DNA from 4 places in the Pseudomonas sp. 1 genome. Region 1 is predicted to be linked to each of the others. Evidence: predicted binding sites of a transcription regulator. Region 1 holds the regulator's gene; each other region holds the start of a gene.
The links. Region 1 encodes FliA, which starts transcription of late flagellar genes. Its sites were predicted from a motif close to CTAAAGTTTNNNNNNNNNNNGCCGNTAA; they were not measured.
Positions count from the first base shown of each region.

Region 1 (5,643 bases):
GGACGACGTGACCCCGATCGACATGATCGGCCTGGAAGTCGGCTACCGCTTGATTCCGCTGGTGGATCGCAACCAGGGTGGCCAGTTGCTGGCGCGGATCAAGGGCGTGCGCAAGAAGCTTTCGCAGGATCTGGGCTTCCTGATGCCGACCGTGCACATCCGCGACAACCTCGACCTGGCGCCGAGTGCCTATCGCCTGACGCTGATGGGCGTGATCCTGGCCGAGGCCGAGATCTACCCGGATCGCGAACTGGCGATCAACCCGGGGCAGGTCTACGGCACGCTCAACGGGATTACCGCCAAAGATCCGGCTTTCGGCCTGGAGGCGGTGTGGATCGAGGTCAGCCAGCGCGCGCAGGCGCAATCGCTCGGTTACACCGTGGTCGATGCCAGCACCGTGGTTGCGACCCACTTGAACCAGATTCTGTACAAGCACTCCAGCGAGCTGATCGGCCACGAAGAAGTACAGCAACTGATGCAATTGCTGGCCAAGAGCTCGCCGAAACTGGCGGAAGAGCTGGTGCCGGGTGTGGTCACGTTGTCGCAGCTGCTGAAAGTGTTGCAGGCGCTGCTGGCCGAACACGTGCCCGTGCGCGACATCCGCAGCATTGCCGAAGCCATCGCCAACAATGCCGCCAAGAGTCAAGATACCGCCGCTTTGGTGGCCGCTGTGCGGGTTGGCGTATCCCGTGCAATCGTCCAAAGCATTGTAGGGACTGAGTCCGAGCTGCCAGTCATCACGCTGGAGCCAAGGTTGGAACAAATATTGCTCAATAGTCTGCAGAAGGCAGGACAAGGCTCGGAAGAGGGCGTTCTGCTGGAGCCAAGCATGGCCGAGAAGCTGCAGCGTTCGCTGATCGAAGCGGCGCAGCGCCAGGAAATGCAAGGTCAGCCGGTGATTCTGTTGGTAGCAGGCCCGGTTCGCGCGATGCTCTCGCGCTTTGGTCGCCTGGCAGTTCCCGGACTGCATGTGCTGGCCTACCAGGAAATTCCGGACAACAAGCAAGTGACCATCGTTGCGACAGTAGGGCCCAACGGCTGAGGTAGTGGTTTATGCAAGTTAAGCGTTTTTTCGCCGCCGATATGCGTCAGGCCATGAAGCTGGTTCGTGATGAGCTGGGCGCTGATGCCGCCATTATTGGCAACCGCCGCATCGCCGGCGGCGTCGAGCTGACGGCGGCGCTCGATTACAAACTGTCGGCGCTGGCCCCGCGTGTTCCGAACATGGAACTCGAGGATGAGCTGCGCAAGACTCAGTCGCGCATCGTCACCGCCCAGGCCGAGCTGAGCCTGCGTGGCGAAGCCGACGGCAACACCAATCGCCAGCTGTTCGCCGGGTTGCCGTTGACGGCCGGCCTGCCGCTGACCGCTGCCGAACCGCTGACCGAACCGACCTACGAGGCTCCGGCCCGTCCGGCACCGGCGCCTGCACCGGTTTCCGCTGGCGTTGACCCGCGTGCGCTGGACTCGATGCGTTTTGAACTCAACAGCCTGCGCGAACTGATGGAAGTGCAACTCGGCACCCTGGCCTGGAACCAGCTGCAAGGCAGTCGTCCGGCCCAGGCCAATCTGTACCGTCGTCTGCAACGCATCGGTTTGTCCGGCCCGCTGTCCCGCGATCTGCTGTCGATGATCACCGAGATCGACGAGCCTCGTCAGGCCTGGCGCATGCTGCTGGCGCACCTGGCACGAATGATTGCCGTGCCGGATGTCGAGCCGCTGGAAGAGGGCGGGGTCATTGCCATGGTCGGTCCTGCCGGCATGGGCAAGACCACCACCCTGGCCAAACTGGCCGCCCGCTACGTGCTCAAGTACGGCGCGCAGAACATCGCGCTGGTGAGCATGGACAGTTTCCGCATCGGCGCGCAGGAGCAGCTCAAGACGCTGGGCCGCATCCTCAATGTGTCGGTGACCCACGTCGATCCGGGCCAGTCCCTGGTGCAGGCGCTGGATCCTCTGCTGCGCAAGCGCGTGGTGCTCATCGACACCGCCGGCCTGCAGGCCAGCGATCCGGCCCTGCGCATGCAGCTGGAAAGTCTGGCCGGTCGTGGCATTCGGTCAAAAAATTATCTGGTGCTGGCAACCACCAGCCAGAAACAGGTTCTAACCGCCGCTTATCACAGTTACAAGCGTTGCGGGCTGGCCGGGTGCATCCTGACTAAACTGGATGAGACGGCAAGCCTTGGCGAAGTGTTGAGCCTGGCGATCAGTCACGAACTGCCGGTTGCCTACCTGACCGATGGGCCGCGTATTCCGGATGATCTGCATCTGCCGCGCCGTCATCAACTGGTCAGCCGCGCCGTCAGTGTGCAAATGCAGGAAGAACCCAGCGAAGAAGCCATGGCTGACATGTTCGCTGATATCTACCACAGCCCGACCAAGCAGGTTGGCTGAGGTAATGAACCGTTTTTGTACCTACATCGATGGTCTGCCATGCATTGTTCCGGTTGTGAACGCGCAGCCAGTAATGTGGCCTCCGTCTATGCAAGACAAGGTAAAGAAATAACATGGGCAGCATGCATCCCGTACAGGTGATCGCGGTGACCGGCGGCAAAGGTGGCGTCGGCAAGACTAATGTGTCAGTGAACTTGTCCCTGGCCCTGGCAGAGCTTGGCCGTCGGGTCATGCTGCTGGACGCCGACCTGGGGCTGGCGAACGTCGACGTTCTGCTGGGCCTCACCCCCAAACGTACCCTGGCCGATGTGATCGAAGGCCGCTGCGAGCTGCGCGACGTGCTGTTGCAGGGCCCCGGCGGGATCCGCATCGTGCCGGCCGCTTCCGGCACCCAGAGCATGGTTCACTTGAGCCCGGCCCAGCATGCCGGCCTGATCCAGGCCTTCAGCGACATCGGCGACAATCTCGACGTGCTGGTGATCGACACCGCTGCAGGTATTGGTGACTCGGTAGTCAGTTTCGTTCGCGCAGCGCAAGAAGTGTTACTGGTGGTCTGCGACGAGCCGACCTCGATCACCGACGCCTACGCGCTGATCAAGCTGCTGAACCGCGATTACGGCATGAACCGCTTCCGCGTCCTGGCCAACATGGCCCAGAGCCCGCAGGAAGGTCGCAATCTGTTCGCCAAGTTGACCAAGGTCACGGATCGCTTCCTCGACGTCGCCCTACAATACGTCGGCGCGGTGCCCTACGACGAAAGCGTGCGCAAAGCGGTGCAGAAGCAGCGTGCGGTCTATGAAGCCTTCCCGCGTTCCAAGTGCGCACTGGCGTTCAAGGCGATCGCACAGAAGGTCGACACCTGGCCGCTGCCCGCCAACCCGCGCGGCCACCTCGAATTTTTCGTCGAGCGCCTCGTGCAGCAAACGGCAGGACCTGTGCTATGACCGCCAGCGGTATGAACCTTTACAAAAAGTCGGCGCGTGATGCGCAGTACGAGCTGATCGAGCGTTACGCGCCGCTGGTCAAGCGCATCGCCTACCACTTGCTGGCGCGATTGCCGGCCAGTGTGCAGGTCGAAGACCTGATCCAGGCCGGGATGATCGGCCTGCTTGAAGTCTCGACCAAATACGACGCGAGCAAGGGCGCCAGTTTTGAAACGTACGCGGGCATCCGGATCCGCGGTGCGATGCTCGATGAAGTCCGTAAGGGGGACTGGGCACCGCGCTCGGTTCACCGCAATACGCGCATGGTCAGCGACGCGATTCGAGCAATTGAAGCTAAAACCGGCCGTGACGCTAAAGATCACGAAGTTGCGGCCGAACTCCAATTGAGTCTCGACGATTACTACGGGATTTTGAACGACACCCTGGGCAGCCGGCTGTTCAGTTTCGACGACCTGTTGCAGGACGGCGAACACGAAGGGCTGCACGAGGATGGCGCCAGTGCTCATCTGGAGCCGTCGCGCGATCTGGAGGACGAACGTTTCCAGGCCGCGCTGGCGGACGCGATTGCCAATTTGCCGGAGCGTGAGCGACTGGTGTTGGCGCTGTACTACGACGAAGAGCTGAACCTCAAGGAGATCGGTGAAGTCCTTGGCGTCAGTGAATCGCGGGTCAGCCAGTTACACAGCCAGTGCGCGGCCCGCTTGCGGGGGCGTTTGGGGGAGTGGCGAGCGCGCTGAAGGCAGTGTGGGGACACTGCGAACGAGGCTGGTGCGGTGGTGAACGGCACCGGTCTCGATCTGTTGTGCTCCAGACAGTCATCGAGTGTTTTGCCGGATTGATTGAAATGGCGCGTCCAGGTGCTGGGCGCGTTTAAGACTGCTTGGAGGTCGAATTGAACAAAGACATGAAAATCCTCATCGTTGATGACTTCTCAACGATGCGGCGGATCATCAAGAACCTGTTGCGTGATCTGGGGTTCACCAACACCGTTGAAGCCGACGATGGCACCACCGCCATTCCGGTGCTCAACAGCGGCAGCATCGACTTTCTGGTGACCGACTGGAACATGCCCGGCATGACCGGTATCGACCTGCTGCGCCACGTGCGCGCCGATGAAAAACTCAAGCACCTGCCGGTGCTGATGGTGACCGCTGAAGCCAAGCGCGAGCAGATCATCGAAGCGGCCCAGGCCGGCGTGAACGGCTATGTGGTCAAACCTTTCACGGCCCAGGCGTTGAAAGAAAAAATCGAGAAGATTTTCGAACGCATCGGCTGATGAACGCGCGGGGGAGCTATGGAGCATAAAGAATCTTCACAGGGCGACTTCGAGTCGACCCTGAAAAAACACGCGGTCGAACTGGTCGAAAGCCTTGAAAAGGGCAGGTTCGGCGACGCGGTGCAACTGATCCATGAGCTCAATCAGACCCGTGACCGTGGCCTGTACCAGGAAGTGGGCAAGCTCACGCGTGAACTGCACAGTGCGATCGTCAATTTCCAGATCGATCCGCACATGCCGCAGGCTGAGGAAGTGTCGCAAATCACCGACGCTACCGAGCGTCTGGGCTACGTGGTCAAACTGACCGAAGCTGCCGCCAACCGCACCATGGATCTGGTGGAGAGCGCGACCCCTGTGGTCAATGGCCTGGCTGACGAAGCCCAGGCCTTGAGCGCCGACTGGGGCCGCTTCATGCGCCGTGAGGTCGGGGCTGAAGAGTTCCGTGAACTGGCGCGCCGGGTCGACGGTTTTCTGGCACGCAGCAGCGCGGACAACCGCGCGGTGTCGAGCAATCTGAACGACATTCTGCTCGCCCAGGATTACCAGGACCTCACCGGTCAAGTGATCAAGCGTGTGACCCAATTGGTCACCGAAGTCGAAAGCAACCTGCTCAAGCTCGTGCTCATGGCCAGCCAGGTGGACCGCTTTGCGGGCATCGAACATGACCGTGCGGCGATGCTTGCTGAAAAAGATCCACAAAAACATCTCTCGCAGGGTGAAGGTCCGCAGATTCATGCCGATAAACGAGAAGACGTTGTGTCCGGTCAGGACGATGTGGACGATTTGTTATCCAGCCTTGGATTTTAGTTTTCTGGGTTTTTAGACCTGTAGGAGCACCCCATTAATGAGCTTCGGCGCCGATGAAGAGATCCTTCAGGATTTCCTGGTTGAGGCCGGCGAGATTCTTGAGCAACTGTCCGAACAACTGGTCGAGCTGGAAAGCCGCCCGGATGACGCAGATCTGCTCAACGCAATTTTTCGCGGTTTCCACACTGTAAAAGGGGGCGCCGGCTTCCTTCAGCTCAACGA
Region 1 is NZ_JBWXMQ010000013.1:97,999-103,641, forward strand. It holds gene flhA (flagellar biosynthesis protein FlhA) at 1-1,042, shown strand, start outside; gene flhF (flagellar biosynthesis GTPase FlhF) at 1,054-2,394, shown strand; gene fleN (flagellar synthesis regulator FleN) at 2,508-3,338, shown strand; gene fliA (RNA polymerase sigma factor FliA) at 3,335-4,075, shown strand; gene AC1MDC_RS19935 (chemotaxis response regulator CheY) at 4,243-4,614, shown strand; gene AC1MDC_RS19940 (protein phosphatase CheZ) at 4,633-5,421, shown strand; gene AC1MDC_RS19945 (chemotaxis protein CheA) at 5,459-5,643, shown strand, end outside.

Region 2 (5,643 bases), on a different contig from region 1:
TCTGCCCCCCGCTTTCCCCACCTTCGCTTACAAACGCACCGCTCCTCGACACAGACGCGATACACCGCCATCGCCTAATGGCCACACCCGAGCACACCTGCTCCGGCTTGATCGCCCTTAACGTGTGGTTGCGCTGTGCAACCGAAGGAGAATGCAATGTCCCGTACTTCGAAAATCGGCAAAAACTCCCTTGGCCTGGTCGGTGCCGTACTGGCCGGCGGCCTGATGCTGTCCGGCTCGGTGTTCGCTGCGCAACCGCTGGCTCAGGGCTACATGGTCGCCTCGGCCGAGACCTCGGTGAAAACCCCGGAAGGCAAATGCGGTGAAGGCAAATGCGGCGATGCGTCGATGGCCAAGACCGACACCGATGGCGACGGCAAGGTTTCGCGCGCCGAGTTCCTGAAAGTCGCGCCGAAGTCCGACTTCGACAAGATCGACACCAACCACGACGGCTTCATCGACGAGCAAGAGGCGTACAACAACGTCAAAGCCAACTTCGAAGCCAATGGCAAGAAAATGCCGAAAGGTCTGTTCGAACATCTGAAAGACCAGGACGGTGCCTGATTTTTCAAGCGCCCGACCAATCAAAGCCGCGCTTTCTCTGACGAGAAGCGCGGCTTTTTCACACCTGCATGATTACAACTGGAAGCGTCGCACCATGCCCTGCAACGCATTGGCCAGTTGCGACAGCTCATGGCTCGACGCGTTGGTTTGATCGGCGCCAGCCGCCGAACGCACCGACAGATCGCGAATGTTCACCAGATTGCGGTCCACTTCCCGCGCCACCTGCGCCTGTTCTTCAGCGGCGCTGGCGATCACCAGATTGCGCTCGTGGATTTCGTGTACCGAGGCGGTGATCGTCTGCAACGCTTGACCGGCCCGCTCGGCCAGCACCAGCGTGGTGGCAGCGCGCGAGGCACTGGCCTGCATTGACTCCAGCGCCAGGCTCGAGCCATTGCGCATGCCCTGCACCATCTGCTCGATTTCCTGGGTCGATTGCTGAGTGCGATAAGCCAGCGCCCGGACTTCGTCGGCGACCACCGCAAACCCCCGCCCGCTCTCCCCGGCCCGCGCTGCTTCGATGGCGGCGTTGAGCGCCAGCAGGTTGGTCTGTTCGGCGATCGCCCGGATCACGTCCAGCACTTTGCCGATGTCCTGAGACTGATTGGCCAGTGATTGCACCAGCTCGCCAGTGTGTTCGACTTCGCTGGCCAAGGCGTTGATGGCGCCAGCAGTTTCACTGACCCGCTCCTGACCCAACTGCGCCGATTCGCTGGACTGACGGGTGGCGTCGGAGGTCGACACCGCATTGCGGGCAACTTCCTCGACCGCCGTGGTCATCTCGTTGACGGCGGTGGCGGCCTGTTCGATTTCGTTGTTCTGCTGTTGCAACCCTTGCGTGCTGTCATGGGTGACCGCGCTCAGTTCGTCGGAAGCTGTCGCCAATTGCGTGGCCGAACCGCTGATGCCCTGCAGGGTTTCGCGCAGGTTCTGCTGCATGGTCGCCAACGCCTTAAGCAGACGGCTGACTTCATCGTTACCGTGGGTTTCGATCGGACGGGTCAGATCGCCTCTGGCGACGTGTTCAGCAGCGTCGACAGCGGAGCTCAGGGGGCGAACGATACTGCGGGTGAGCAACATGGCCAGGGCGACGGTGGCCAATGCCGCCAGAGCGATGAATAAGCTCACGATGGTGCGCGAGGTTTCGTAGTGGACGGCAGAGTTCTGGCTTTCGGCAGCGACCTGCCGGGTGAACAGGTCTGCCAGGTCATTAAGTTGTTTGCCAGAGCCGTCGACCACGGTTTTCATGTCGACCAGCAGCAACTTGGTCAGCTCATCGCGCTTGCCTTGCTCGGCCAGCGTGAACGACTGGGCGATCCCGGTGCGGTAGGCGGCGAAGGTTTTCTTGAACTGATCGTATAACTGCTGGCCTTCCGGAGTAGTCACCAGTCGGTCGTAAGCGGCGATTTTCTCGCTCAGTTCCTTGTCGCGGGTGTCCATCTGGCTGCGGTACGTGGCGATGTTGGCCGGATCCTGATCCAGCGCCATGCGCAGAGAAATGGTGCGAATGCGCAACATGATCTCGCGAATCTCGTCGCCCCCACGAATGCTCGGCAGCCACTGCGTCTCCACTGCCACTTCGCTGTCGCGGATGCTCGACATCTGCCCCAGCGCAAACACCCCGAGCAACGCCACCAGCACCGCGATCAGGGCAAAGCCCAGGGCGGCACGGGGAGCAATATTCAACTGACGAAGCAACATGACGAACGCCCTTTTTCTTGTATTGGCCGGATTCAAGGGGCGATCAATGGCAGCCCCCTTTTGTTAGCGGGCTATCGGCAAGTTGTACGATGACTTGAATGAAACATTTCCGGAGGCCAAAAAAAATCCCCGTATCTTTCGATACGAGGATTTTCAATATGGTCGGGGTAGGGGGATTCGAACTCCCGACATCCTGCTCCCAAAGCAGGCGCGCTACCGGACTGCGCTATACCCCGGTAAAAAAAAGGCGACCTTTCAAAGATCGCCTTCTTCGATCAGCGCTTTTGGCCTCTGATCTTAAGATTCGATCCCAGCGCAAACTGGTTTCAAAAATGGTGGGTCGTGTGGGATTCGAACCTACGACCAATTGGTTAAAAGCCAACTGCTCTACCAACTGAGCTAACGACCCAAAAATGGTCGGGGTAAGGGGATTCGAACTCCTGACATCCTGCTCCCAAAGCAGGCGCGCTACCGGACTGCGCTATACCCCGGTTTGAAATTGGCTCCGTGACCAGGACTCGAACCTGGGACCCAATGATTAACAGTCATTTGCTCTACCGACTGAGCTATCACGGAACAACATATTTCAATTTACAACGGTGAAACTTGCAGCTTCTCGACATCGTTTTCGCATCGCTGCGTTCGTGTGTCTGAGGCGCGCTATTCTACAACCTAGAACACCTCTGTCAACCCCCTAAATTGCTTTCAAGTTAATGATTTGCAACTTATTTCAGATTTCTGCCCAGTGAGCTGAAACCGTGTTGGTGACTGACTGCGGGGCGCACTTTACAAGCCTTTTCCTTTGAGTTCAACAGCCTGGCGAAAAAAAAGGCCTCGCAGTGCGAGGCCTTACTTACTTCACCACCGGCAGGTGTCAGTTGAACGTGATCTCGTCGTTCTCCACGACGCCGGTCGCGGTCTCCCCTGGCATGAAGCGTCCCGACAGAATCAACTGCGCCAACGGGTTCTCGATCCAGCGCTGGATCGCCCGCTTCAGCGGCCGTGCGCCATAGACCGGGTCGTAACCGACCGCAATCAGCTTGTCCATCGCTTCGGGGCTCAGCTCCAGCTTCAGCTCGCGCTCGGCCAGACGACTGCGCAGACGGCCCAGCTGGATCTCGGTAATGCCCGCGATCTGATCCCGCGCCAATGGCTCGAAGATCACCACTTCGTCGACCCGGTTGATGAACTCCGGACGGAAGTGGGTGGAAATCGCATCCATCACTGCTGCCCGTTGTGCTTCACGATCGCCGACCAGTTCCTGAATCTGCATCGAACCGAGGTTGGAGGTCATGACGATCACGGTATTGCGGAAATCCACCGTACGACCGTGACTGTCGGTCAGACGACCATCCTCCAGCACTTGCAGCAGGATGTTGAACACATCCGGGTGCGCCTTCTCGACTTCGTCCAGCAGGATCACCGAGTAAGGCTTGCGCCGTACCGCTTCGGTCAGGTAACCGCCCTCTTCATAACCGACGTAGCCCGGTGGTGCACCGATCAGCCGTGCCACGGAATGTTTCTCCATGAACTCGGACATATCGATCCGCACCATCGCCTCTTCAGTATCGAAGAGGAATTCGGCCAGCGCCTTGCACAGCTCGGTTTTACCGACACCGGTCGGGCCGAGGAACATGAACGAGCCGCTCGGGCGGTTCGGGTCGGACAACCCGGCACGGGAACGCCGCACCGCGTTGGCCACCGCAACCACCGCTTCGTCCTGGCCGATCACGCGTTGGTGCAACAGGCTTTCCATCTTCATCAGCTTGTCGCGCTCGCCTTCGAGCATTTTCGAAACGGGAATGCCGGTCCACTTCGAAACGACTTCGGCGATTTCCTCTTCGGTCACCTTGCTGCGCAGCAACTGGTTCTCGCTCTTGCCGTGCTGGTCGACCATCTGCAGGCTGCGTTCCAGATCCGGGATCACCCCGTACTGCAACTCCGCCATGCGGTTCAGGTCGCCTTTGCGGCGCGCGGCTTCCAGTTCCTGACGGGCCTGTTCGATCTTCTGCTGAATCTGTGCAGAACCTTGTACCTCGGCTTTTTCCGAGTTCCAGATTTCTTCCAGATCCGAGTACTCACGCTCGTGGCGATCGATTTCTTCCTGAAGTTTCTCCAGACGTTTCTTCGCCGCGTCGTCGCTTTCTTTCTTCAGGGCCTGGGATTCCACCTTCAGCTGAATCAGGCGCCGCTCCAGACGATCCAGCACTTCCGGCTTGGAGTCGATCTCCATGCGGATGCGGCTGGCCGCTTCGTCGATCAGGTCGATCGCCTTGTCCGGCAACTGCCGGTCCGTGATGTAGCGATGGCTGAGCCTGGCTGCAGCAATGATCGCACCGTCGGTGATCGCCACTTTGTGGTGAACCTCGTAACGCTCCTTGAGGCCACGCAGGATCGCGATGGTGTCTTCTTCGCTCGGCTCGTCCACCAGCACTTTCTGGAAGCGTCGTTCGAGGGCTGCGTCCTTCTCTATATATTGGCGGTACTCGTTGAGCGTGGTCGCGCCGACGCAATGCAGCTCGCCACGGGCCAGGGCCGGTTTGAGCATATTGCCGGCATCCATCGAGCCTTCGCCCTTGCCGGCGCCGACCATGGTGTGCAGTTCGTCGATGAACAGAATGATCTGCCCTTCCTGCTTCGACAGCTCGTTGAGCAGCGCTTTCAGGCGTTCTTCAAACTCGCCGCGATACTTGGCACCGGCAATCAGCGCCCCCATATCCAGGGACAGCAGACGCTTGCCGCGCAGACCATCCGGCACTTCGCCGTTGATGATGCGCTGGGCCAGACCTTCGGCAATCGCGGTTTTACCCACGCCAGGTTCGCCGATCAGCACCGGGTTGTTCTTGGTGCGGCGTTGCAGAACCTGAATGGTGCGGCGGATCTCGTCGTCACGGCCGATCACCGGGTCAAGCTTGCCTTCCTCGGCGCGCTTGGTCAGGTCGACGGTGTACTTGTCCAGCGCCTGACGCGACTCTTCGTGGTTGGCGTCATTGACCGCCTCGCCACCGCGCAGGTTGTTGATTGCATTCTCCAGCGCTTTTTTGCTCACGCCCTGGCCGAGCAGCAACTTGCCGAGCTTGCTGTTCTCGTCCATCGCGGCGAGCAGCACCAGCTCGCTGGAAATGAACTGGTCGCCCTTCTGCTGAGCCAGGCGATCGGCCTGGTTGAGCAGGCGCGCCAAGTCCTGCGACATGTTGACGTCGCCGGTCGGATTCTGGATTTTCGGTAATTGATCGAGCTCTTTGGTCAGCTCTTTACGCAAGCTGTTGACGTCGAAGCCCACCTGCATCAACAGGGGTTTGATCGAACCACCCTGCTGTTCCAGCATCGCTTGCATCAAATGTGTCGGCTCAATGGCCGGATGATCGTGGCCGACAGCCA
Region 2 is NZ_JBWXMQ010000007.1:255,905-261,547, reverse strand. It holds gene AC1MDC_RS13265 (HvfA family oxazolone/thioamide-modified RiPP metallophore) at 157-564, shown strand; gene AC1MDC_RS13260 (methyl-accepting chemotaxis protein) at 637-2,262, opposite strand; tRNA gene AC1MDC_RS13255 (tRNA-Pro) at 2,422-2,498, opposite strand; tRNA gene AC1MDC_RS13250 (tRNA-Lys) at 2,596-2,671, opposite strand; tRNA gene AC1MDC_RS13245 (tRNA-Pro) at 2,677-2,753, opposite strand; tRNA gene AC1MDC_RS13240 (tRNA-Asn) at 2,763-2,838, opposite strand; gene clpB (ATP-dependent chaperone ClpB) at 3,137-5,643, opposite strand, start outside.
Region 2: the regulator FliA is predicted to act here: its motif matches at 2,334-2,361, upstream of AC1MDC_RS13260 (methyl-accepting chemotaxis protein).

Region 3 (5,643 bases), on a different contig from region 1:
GCGGATCAGGAAGTCGCCAGCGATCTTGCCCTCCTCGCCGAGCACCTTCAGGTAGGGGGCGATCAGGGTGAAACCTTCTTTATCGAGCTTCCAGGTCAATCGGGCGTTGGCCTGAATGTATTGCCACGGCTTGGCAAAAATCGGATCGAGGTGCAGGACGAAATCCTTGCTGTCCATGCGCAGCTCGCCGCCGCCGAGGTTGCCGCTGAGACTGCCGCTGACGTTCCGGGCCGCCGGGGCGCCGTGATAGGCGTCGAAACCGACCTGATCAAGGTTGGCAGCGAAGCTGAATTTGCTGTCGTCGGTGGCGTTCGGCCGGAAATCCAGCAGCACGTTGCGCAGACCGCCGGTCACTTTCAGGCGCTCGACCACGGTGGCGAAGCCTTCGGGCAACGGGCCGAGGGCATTGAGCAAGGGCGTGATCGGCGTCAGGTCGAGCCGGTCGGCCTGCAAATGCCAGAGCTCTTCAGTCTTGTCGGTGGCAGCGGTCTGTTTGATCTGGACATGCGATTCCCAACGGGTTTCGCCGAAATTCATCGCCAGCGAATCAAGCGTGACAGTGGCTCCCTCCGGACCGCGCTGGAAGTAGCCGTCGAGCGCCAGATTGTTGATCTGGATCGGCTTGCGTTCGGCATAGGCGCCGGTCAGTTGCGGCGCGTTGAGACGGATCGCAGCACTCTGCAACGCCCCTTCGCGCCAGTTGACCCACAGCTCCCCGCCGGCCTTGATCTCGGAGAAATTCCATTGTCGGGTCAGGCGCTCGGGCAGCCATTTCGACCAGTCGCTCTGCGGCAGGCTGACATAACCTTCCACTTCGCTGTTCTGCCAGTTGTTCGCACGAATCCGCGTGCGCAGGCTCAGCGCCACGGGCTGGCCGTCCGGCAGGGTCAACCGCGCATCGAGGCGCTGGCGGCTAGTGCCAGTTTTTAGATTGAGGCCGACATACGTGAAGGTCAGCGGTGCCTGTTCCCGCGGCTGCAAGGTCACCTGGCTGTCGAGCACCGACAGTTGCTGAATCATTTGCATGCGGTTGAACAGTTGCTCGGGATCCATGGGCTGATCCTGCTGCACCGGCAGGCCTTCCAGCGCCCACTTTCCGTCTTCGCCTTCCTTGAGGCTGATCTTCAGGCCATTGAGTTCAAGGTGGGCGATTCGCACTTCGCGAGCCAGCAGACTGGCCCACAGATCCGGCACCGCACGCACCCGATCCAGGCGCAAGGCGTTGGCGCCGCTGCCGACCATCACGTCATGAGCCAGCAGGATCGGCGCAAATCCGCTCCAGTTGCCTTCCAGCTCGCCGATCTGCAGTGGCATGCCCAGGGCAGCACTGGCCTTGTCTTCGATATCCGCGCGGTATTCGGCCACCAGCGGCGTGAGTTCCCGGCCGAGACTGACGTACAACGCCATCAATACCAGAACCAACGCGCACAGGCCCAGACCCCAGCGGGTCAGTGCGGCCAAAATGCGTGTCAGACGTTCCATGTCAGTTGGCTCCCATGGCAAAAATACTGCAAAAAGCTGAGGCCAGCCGTTTCAGGAAAAGGGTGACGCAGGGATTCAGAGCAGCACCACGTCATATTGTTCCTGGGAATACATGGTTTCCACCTGAAAGCGTATGGTGCGCCCGATGAAACCTTCAAGCTCGGCCACGTTACCGGACTCTTCATCGAGCAGGCGATCCACCACCTTCTGGTTCGCCAGCACCCGATAACCCTCGGCCTGATAGGCCCGGGCTTCACGCAGGATCTCGCGGAAAATCTCGTAGCAAATGGTTTCCGGGGTTTTCAGCTTGCCCCGGCCCTGACAGCTGCTGCACGGTTCGCACAGCACTTGCTCGAGACTTTCGCGGGTGCGCTTGCGCGTCATCTGCACCAAACCCAACTCGGTGATACCGATGATGTTGGTCTTGGCGTGATCGCGCTCCAGCTGTTTCTCCAGAGTACGCAGCACCTGACGCTGATGCTCTTCATCTTCCATGTCGATGAAGTCGATGATGATGATCCCGCCCAGGTTGCGCAGGCGCATCTGCCGGGCGATCGCGGTCGCGGCTTCGAGGTTGGTCTTGAAGATGGTCTCTTCGAGGTTGCGATGACCGACAAACGCCCCGGTGTTCACATCGATGGTGGTCATGGCTTCCGCCGGGTCGATCACCAGATAGCCACCGGACTTCAGCGGCACCTTGCGCTCCAGGGCTTTCTGGATTTCATCCTCGACGCCATAAAGATCGAAGATCGGCCGTTCACCCGGGTAGTGCTCCAGACGATCGGCGATTTCCGGCATCAGCTCGGCAACGAACTGCGTGGTCTTCTGGAAGGTTTCCCGGGAGTCGATGCGGATCTTCTCGATCTTCGGGCTGACCAGATCGCGCAGGGTGCGCAGCGCCAGGCCGAGGTCTTCGTAGATGACGCTCGGTGCGCCGATGGTCTTGATCTGTTCGTTGATCTGATCCCAGAGGCGGCGCAGGTAGCGGATGTCCATCAGGATCTCATCGGCCCCGGCACCTTCGGCGGCGGTGCGCAGAATGAAGCCGCCGGCCTCCTTGATGCCTTCTTTGGCCACGCAATCGCTGACCACCTGTTTGAGACGTTCGCGCTCGGCTTCGTCTTCAATTTTCAGGGAAATGCCGACGTGGGCGGTACGCGGCATGTACACAAGATAGCGCGACGGAATCGACAGTTGCGTAGTCAGCCGCGCGCCTTTGGAACCGATCGGATCCTTGGTGACTTGAACCACCAGGCTCTGGCCTTCGTGCACAAGGGCGCTGATGCTTTCCACCGCCGGGCCTTCGCGCAGGGAAATTTCCGAGGCGTGAATGAAAGCTGCGCGATCCAGACCGATGTCGACGAATGCCGCCTGCATGCCCGGCAGGACGCGCACCACCTTGCCTTTATAGATGTTGCCGACGATCCCGCGTTTTTGCGTACGCTCGACGTGCACTTCTTGCAGCACACCGTTTTCGACCACCGCCACGCGCGATTCCATCGGCGTGATGTTGATCAGAATCTCTTCACTCATGGCAGGGTCTCGTTCAGGCATGTTCACGATTATGGCCGCATCTTTTCCGTTCGACGCTCATTGCGCGTTCAGGGTTTGCCAACAGGGTATGCCGAAATGGCCGAGCAGTTCTGCGCTTTCGCACACCGGCAAGCCGACGACCGCCGAGTAACTGCCATTAAGGCCGGCAACGAACACCGCGCCGAGCCCCTGAATGCCGTAGCCACCCGCCTTGTCCCGAGGCTCACCGCTGGCCCAGTAGGCGGCGGCTTCTTCGCGGCTGATCGACCGGAACCGCACCAGACTGCGCACCACACGCGACTCGCAGCGCTCGCCGTCAAGTACGGCAATCGCCGTCAGCACTTCGTGCTCCTTTCCGGACAGCATCATCAGCATGGCGCATGCATCGGCTTCGTCCACCGGTTTGCCAAGAATTTTGCCGTCCAGCACCACGGCGGTGTCGGCGCCCAGTACGCAAAACGCCACATCGGAAACGACCGTGCGCCGCCCGGCTTCGGCCTTGCCGCGCGCCAGGCGCTCGACGTAGGCCGATGGGGATTCATGGGCTAGAGGGGTTTCATCGATATCCGCGCTGATGGCGGTAAACGGGATGCCGATCTGCGTGAGCAATTCACGCCGACGCGGCGATCCTGAGGCGAGGTAAAGCGGCTTCATCAAGACATCTCCCTGTTTGGTGCCCGGCCTCACAAATGCTGTTCCCTTTGGTCGGCGTCTGGTGTTGCCTACTGCGTTGCCGCTCCTCGCCATAGCACGCTATGACTCGTCACGGCGCCTTGTCTGGCAACAACAGCCACTCGCCCAAAAAGCTCTTCATTTGCGAGGCAAGCACTGGTACGGGCAAATGCCTGAGCGATCAGTTGATTTTGTAGCGCCGGCGCAATCCACGCAGAGCGAAGCTGACCCATGGCCAGAGCAAGGCACTGACCAGTGCCGGCAGGACCAGCGCGAGGGTCGGCTGACGGTTGCCGGTCAAGGCACTGAGCCAAAGCTGTACCAGCTGGGCAAGGCCGAAGATCACCAGAATCACCAGGCTTTGCTGCCACATCGGGAACATTCGCAGACGTTGCTGCAATGAAAGCACCAGGAATGTGATCAGGGTCAGGATCAAGGCATTCTGACCGAGCAGGTCGCCCTGCAGCACGTCCTCGGCCAGTCCCAGGCAGAAAGCCGTGACCATGCCGACGGTGTGCGGCAGATACAAAGCCCAGAAAGTCAGGAGCAAGGCCAGCCACAGCGGGCGCAGGATTTCCATGAAAATGGGCAGTGGCGACACACTGAGCAGTATGCCGACAATAAACGTCAGCCAGACAATCCAGCCGTTCCGCGATGCGGTAGCCCCGACCATTATTCTTGCCTCCCGGTGGTAGCCGGCGCAGTGACTGGCGGTTTGGCCGCTGGTCGAGCCGCCGGTTGACTTGCCGGTGGTTTGCTGGCCGCTGGTGTGGCTGCAGGCGGTTTGCTTGCAGCGGGTTTGACCGGCGTGGTGCTGGCGGCAGGCGCAGCCGGTGTCGCCGTGGCAGGGGTTGCTGTTGCGGCTGCGGCAGGCGGTGTGACGATTTTCGGCACTGTGGCTGGAATCACCGGACCGCCACCGAAGGCATCAAGGTTTTCCTGCGCCTGCGCGGCATCATTGGCACGTTCTTCGGCGGTGCGGTTGTCACTGAATACCAGCAGCAGGTAACGGCTGCGGTTCAGTGCGGCGGTCGGCACAGCGCGAACAATGGCGAAAGGCTGGCCGGAGTCGTGGATGACTTCCTTGACCGTTGCCACCGGATAACCGGCCGGAAAACGCTGACCCAGGCCGGAGCTGACCAACAGATCCCCTTCCTTGATATCGGCAGTATCGGCAACATGGCGCAACTCAAGGCGCTCCGGGTTGCCCGTCCCACTGGCGATCGCCCGCAGACCATTACGGTTCACCTGCACGGGAATGCTGTGAGTCGAGTCGGTCAGCAACAATACGCGGGAGGTGTATGGCATCAGCTCGACCACCTGCCCCATCAGACCGCGAGCATCGAGCACCGGCTGACCGAGCACCACGCCATCACGCTCACCTTTATTGATGATGATGCGATGGGTGAAAGGGTTGGGGTCCATGCCGATCAGCTCGGCCACTTCGACCTTCTCGTTGACCAGCGCGGAGGAATTGAGCAACTCGCGCAGACGGACGTTCTGCTCGGTGAGGGCGGCAAGCTTCTGCATGCGCCCCTGCAACAGCAGGTTCTCCGACTTGAGTTTTTCGTTTTCGGCCACGAGCTCGGTGCGACTGCCAAACTGGCTGGCGATACCTTCCCACAACCGTCCGGGCAGGTCAGTAATCCAGTAGGCGTCCATCAGCACCAGCGAGGCCTGGCTGCGTACGGGTTTAAGCAGGCTGAAACGCGCGTCAACGACCATCAGCGCGACCGATAGCACGGCCAGCACCAACAAGCGCACGCCCAGTGAGGGGCCCTTGGCGAAAAGCGGTTTAATAAGCCGCTCCTCCCAGGCAAATGTTCTGTTTATTCATACGGCATCAAACCGGCCTGGATGAAGACTGACAGAAGATAAACGCCAACAGGCAGCACTGCAAAGTGCTGCCTGCGCGCTCACCCACGTATTGCACCCGGCGATTATTCGCTGGAGAGC
Region 3 is NZ_JBWXMQ010000010.1:42,854-48,496, reverse strand. It holds gene AC1MDC_RS16415 (YhdP family protein) at 1-1,482, opposite strand, end outside; gene rng (ribonuclease G) at 1,558-3,015, opposite strand; gene AC1MDC_RS16405 (Maf family protein) at 3,073-3,669, opposite strand; gene mreD (rod shape-determining protein MreD) at 3,869-4,360, opposite strand; gene mreC (rod shape-determining protein MreC) at 4,360-5,487, opposite strand; gene mreB (rod shape-determining protein MreB) at 5,628-5,643, opposite strand, start outside.
Region 3: the regulator FliA is predicted to act here: its motif matches at 3,778-3,805, upstream of AC1MDC_RS16405 (Maf family protein).

Region 4 (5,643 bases), on a different contig from region 1:
GGAAAAAAGCCAGCACGCTGACCAGCCCGTAAGCCGTCAGCGGTACCAGGGAAATCCCGCGCAGCCACATCGACAGCGCGCCGGACAACGGCAACGCGCAGACGATCAGCAGCACCAACAGTTTCAGTTTCAAATGCTGGATATTGCCACCGGAAGACCCGCGATCCGGGCGGCGTGCGCGGGAATCACTCATGGCTGGGCGGCCGACCAGTCGATCCATCCAAATTGCCAGGTCGCCAGAATCACCAGACCGAAGGCGATCCGATACCAGGCGAAGGCCGCGTAACTGTGGCTGCCGATGAACTTGAGCAGACCGCGCACCGCGATCATGGCGAAGATGAACGCCGTGACGAAGCCGATGGCAAACACCGGGAAGTCTGCCGGTACGAACAGGTCGCGGTACTTGTAGCCCGAATACACCGCCGCACCGACCATGGTCGGCATCGCCAGGAAGAACGAGAACTCGGTGGCCGCCTTGCGCGACAGGCCGAACAACAGGCCGCCGATGATGGTCGAGCCGGAACGCGAAGTACCGGGGATCATCGCCAGACACTGGGCGAAGCCAATCTTGAGTGCATCCGTCCAGCGAATCTCGTCGACCGTTTCGGCGTGCACTTCATGCTGACGCTGCTCGGCCCACAACATCACGATCCCGCCCACCACCAGCGCGGCAGCCACGGTGATCGGGTTGAACAGGTAATGGTGAATCAGGTCGGCGAAGATCACGCCCAGCACCACGGCGGGCAGGAAGGCAATCAGCAGATTGGCGGTGAAGCGCCGAGCACTTGGCTGAGTCGGCAAACCGATGACCACGTCGAGGATCTTGCGCCGGAATTCCCAGACCACCGCGAGAATCGCGCCGAGCTGGATGATGATGTTGAACGCCATGGCCCGCTCGCCTCCGAAATCGAGCAAGTCGGCAACAATGATCTGGTGTCCGGTACTGGATATGGGCAAAAACTCCGTCAGCCCCTCTACAACTCCAAGTATCAATGCCTGCAAGGCCGTCCAAAGATCCATCAATCCCCCAAAGAGCGATGCCAGGCGGCATGCCCCGATAGTATTTTTTACGTTCACTGCGTTCAGCGTAGCTGGTCAAAGCTGTACCGATTCCGCACGCACAGGATCCACACGAAACAGTCAAAATTCCGTGAAAAATCAATTTGGATTCAGGTTTTTACGCGCGGCGCCGAAATCCTAACAGACAAGCCGTAATAGCGCTGCCGCGTTATACGACTTGGGTCGCGTATGCCCGGTCACCGAAACGTGGTTGGATGCTGGCGGTGGTTTATTACAAGAAAAAGAATCCGGAGTGACAGCGTTATGAACAGCTTGCGCAGTGTGTCGATCAGCCGACGCTTGTGGCTCATCTTGATCGTGGCAGTCGTCATGCTGCTGACGTTGGGCGTTTTGATGCTCAAGCAGATCCATGATGACCTGTATCACGCCAAGGCCCAGAAAACCCAACATGTGGTGCAGACCGCCAGCGGTTTGCTGACGTACTACCAGGGCCTCGAAGCGGCAGGCACCCTGACGCGTGATGTCGCGCAAAAACAGGCGCTGACGGCCATTCGTGGCCTGCGCTATGACCAGAACGATTACTTCTGGATCAATGACCTTACGCCCGTGATGGTCATGCACCCGACCAATCCCAAGTTTGAAGGCCAGAACCTCTCGGCGATCCGCGACCCGGACGGTTTTGCGGTGTTCAACGAAATGGTCGCCATCGCCAAGGCCAAAGGCGCCGGCATGGTCGACTATCGTTGGCCCAAGCCGGGTGCCAGTGAACCGGTGGCCAAAACCTCTTACGTGAAACTGTTCGAGCCGTGGGGCTGGGTCATCGGTTCGGGCGTGTACGTCGACGACGTGCAGGCCGAGTTCCAGGGCCAGGTGTTCAAGGCGTCGGTTGTCGGTCTGGTCATTGCGGCGATCATGGCACTTCTGGTGATCCTGATTGCCCGCAGCATCGTCCGTCCGTTACAGGAAACCGTGAACGCCATGGCCAACATTGCCAGCGGCGAAAGCGATCTGACTCGCAGCCTCGACACCCAGGGTCAGGACGAGGTCACTCAACTGGCCCATCACTTCAATGCTTTCACCGCCAAGCTGCGCCGGGTGATCGGTGACTTGCAGGTATCCGCCAGCGCATTGGGCCAATCGTCCAGTGAGCTGGGCAACGATGCGGCACAGGCCCGGCAACGCAGCCAGCAGCAGTCGCAGCAGATGGAGCTGGTGGCCACCGCCGTCAACGAAGTGACCTACGGCGTGCAGGACGTGGCGAAGAACGCCGAACACGCCGCCAGCGAAATGCGTGACGCAGAAGCCCAGGCCCAACAAGGCCAGGTCAACATCGACAGCAGCCTTCAGCAGATTGACAAGCTGTCCGGCACCATCGATCAGGCCGTCGAAGTGATCCGCACGCTGGCGACCGAGAGCACGCAGATTGGCAGCGTGCTGGAGGTGATCCGCTCGATTGCCGAGCAGACCAACCTGCTCGCTCTCAACGCCGCGATTGAAGCAGCACGCGCCGGCGAACAGGGTCGCGGATTTGCAGTGGTGGCTGACGAAGTGCGTTTGCTGGCGCAACGCACGCAGAAGTCCACGGCGGAAATCCAGACGATGATCGAACGCCTGCAAAATCATTCCGAAGCCGCGGTGAAGGTGATCGGCGACAGCAGCAAGGCTTCGCAACTGACCATCGAGCAGGCCGGCCTGGCCAGTGCCAGCCTGAATGCCATCGGCCAGGCCCTGCGCAACCTCAATGGCCTGAACGCCTCGATTGCCAGCGCAACGCTGCAGCAGGCGCATGTGGTCGAAGACATCAATCAGAACGTCACCCAGGCCGCGGGGCTGTCCCACAGCACCGCGCTGGCGGCAGAGCAGTCGAGTGTGGCGAGCGTTCGCCTGGGCGAGCTCAGCGAACAGTTGAACGGCTTGCTGCGTCAGTTTCGCGTCTGACGCCCTTTCAGGTGGGAACTCGTTTCCCACCTGTTTTTCGGTACAATCCGCTCCCTCTTTTATTCCCCCCAAGGATCCTGCATGTCCGGGCTCGAACTGTTTGCCGCCGCTCTCGGTGTAATCGCCGTGTGGCTCACGGTCAAACAGAATCCGTGGTGCTGGCCGATCGGGCTGGTCATGGTGTTGCTCTACACCTGGGTATTCTTCGAGGTAAAGCTGTATTCGGACATGCTGCTGCAGGTGGTGTATGCCGGGCTGCAACTCTATGGCTGGTGGCAATGGACGCGGGCCGGGACGATGCACGACGGACGCGAGGTCAGCCGGCTCGACACCCGCTCGATTGCGCAAGGGCTGGCCATTGGCGCAGCGGGCAGTCTGCTGCTGGGCGCGGCCATGGCTCACTGGACGGACGCGGCACAACCGTGGCTCGACGCGGCGCTGACCGGTTTCAGCCTGGTCGCGCAATTCTGGATGGCCCACAAGCGTCTGCAATGCTGGGCTTTGTGGTTCGTGCTGGATGTGATCTTCGTCGCGCTGTTTCTCTCTAAAGGGCTGTACCTCACGGCGGCGCTGTATGCCCTGTTCACCGTAATTGCGGTGCAAGGCTGGCGCGAATGGCGTGCCGATCCGGCGTTGCAACGATGAAAGTGATTGTCCTGACCGGCCCCGAGTCCACGGGCAAGAGCTGGCTGGCGGCCGGCATCCAACAGCAGTTCGGCGGTTTGCGGGTGGACGAATATGTGCGCTGGTTCATCGAGCAGAACCCTCGCGATACCTGCCTCGCCGACATCCCGGAAATTGCTCGCGGCCAGTTGCAATGGGAAGACGCGGCACGGGCGCAGCAGCCGCGATTGCTGATTCTGGATACGCATCTGTTGAGCAACATCCTGTGGAGCCAGACCCTGTTCGGCGACTGCCCGCCCTGGCTGCAAACCGAGTTGCTGGCGCGTCACTACGACCTGCACTTGCTGCTCTCCCCCGAGCAGATCGAGTGGACGGACGATGGTCAGCGCTGCCAGCCCGACTTGAATGAACGGCTCGCGTTCTATGAGGCCACCCGGATCTGGCTGCAAACCCATCATCAACCTTTGCAGATCATTCAGGGCAACTGGGCCGAACGCCAGCAGCAAGCCTTCGACGCGGTGCGCTCACTGCTCGCGGACTGACCCAGGTTTCGGGGCGAATGCCCCGTTCCTTCCCCCTGTTTTGGGGCAAAAGTGTCCGTTCCTGAAACACTCCTGCGGGTGCAAAGTGCCCGTCTCAGCGCCCTTCATCACTTTGTCATGCGACTTGTTACGCAGATGAAACACCTGCGCGCAAACCCTTGTTCCAGAGCATTGCAATGACTTTAAGGGGTTGCGAACCCAGTGACTTGTTTCAGCGATGAAACAGATTGTGTATCAACCCTGCGTCCAATCCACACAACCCTTTGAAATCCAAAGACATCTAAAAAGCGGCACAGCTTTCGCTCTCTCCTTCACAACGCTGAACAGGCTCAGCCCACTGAAGAAGGAATTGCCGCCGTGGGGAACATCAAAAAAGCCTTTACCTGCCTTCTGCTGATCGGATCAGCCGCCAGCGCTTTTCTCAGTTTCAACGTTCAGGCCGACGGCAATGGCGTGATCGTGCTCAACCGTGACGTCCAGCCGGTCCCGATCGGCCGCAGCGGCGGCAAAGATCCCTACCCGACCACCGTCAATGCCAACCCATCGGCCCGAATCAGTCAAGCGATGACCAGCACCGAACTCAACGACGGTGAATTTGCCAGTGTAGCCAGCGGCTCTTCAATTCGCGGCAGCATCACCACCCCGACCTCGAACATTCCGGGCATGAACACCGTGACCAATCCGAATGGTTTGCCTGGAATGGGAGGTGGTCACGGCGGCGGCGCCGGTGGCTCGATCTCCAACACCGTCAACCGTGCAATGAGTTCCGGTCTTGCTCCGCTGACCCGCATGGCTGGAGGCCAATAAATGAATCGTTCTCTGCTCCTGCTCGCCCTTCTCGGCTGCACCAGCGTCATGGCCGACCCCGGTTCCGTGAACAACGCGAACATTCAGGAAACCGGCATGCAATATCGCGGCAACTACAACGTCAACCAGGCGGCCGGCGACCAGATGCAACAGACCAATACCAAAGCCATCGCCATTGGCACCCATGCAAGTGCGACCACCAGCGTCATCCAGCACATCAATACACCCGCCGAGCGCACTGGCAATGCCAGCGCCACCATTGGCGGCAACTCTTTCAGCAATGGCAACGGAATCCTGGGCGTGAACCAGGGCGCCGGGGCCAACAACCAAATGGCCAACGTTACGCGCGTCAGCATCAGTGCTGCCCCGCAGAGCGTTGACGATAGCGCCCTTTCCCAACAGAACGTGGCGTTGTTACCGAGCTCAGGAGCAACTGGCAACTCACCCGGCAGTCGCCAGGTCACGACAAGTGATCAGGCCTTCACCGGCAGCCGGGGGGTAATCCAGGTGAACCAGAGTGCCGGGGTGGGGAACCGAATGGCTAACACCCTGAGCATCCGGGTCGCTGACTGACCCAAACAAGAAGCAGTGCAATTAGAAAGTACCAACACTTAACCAACTAATAAGCACGACGGAGAAACACCATGAAACCTACAATGGCCCTCAAACCACTGGTTTTCGCACTCGCAGCAGTGATGGCAATCGCAGCACA
Region 4 is NZ_JBWXMQ010000025.1:4,953-10,595, forward strand. It holds gene AC1MDC_RS26650 (DUF1294 domain-containing protein) at 1-193, opposite strand, end outside; gene AC1MDC_RS26655 (undecaprenyl-diphosphate phosphatase) at 190-1,020, opposite strand; gene AC1MDC_RS26660 (methyl-accepting chemotaxis protein) at 1,324-2,958, shown strand; gene pnuC (nicotinamide riboside transporter PnuC) at 3,040-3,603, shown strand; gene AC1MDC_RS26670 (AAA family ATPase) at 3,600-4,124, shown strand; gene AC1MDC_RS26675 (hypothetical protein) at 4,482-4,931, shown strand; gene AC1MDC_RS26680 (adhesin) at 4,932-5,504, shown strand; gene AC1MDC_RS26685 (heme utilization protein) at 5,576-5,643, shown strand, end outside.
Region 4: the regulator FliA is predicted to act here: its motif matches at 1,169-1,196, upstream of AC1MDC_RS26660 (methyl-accepting chemotaxis protein).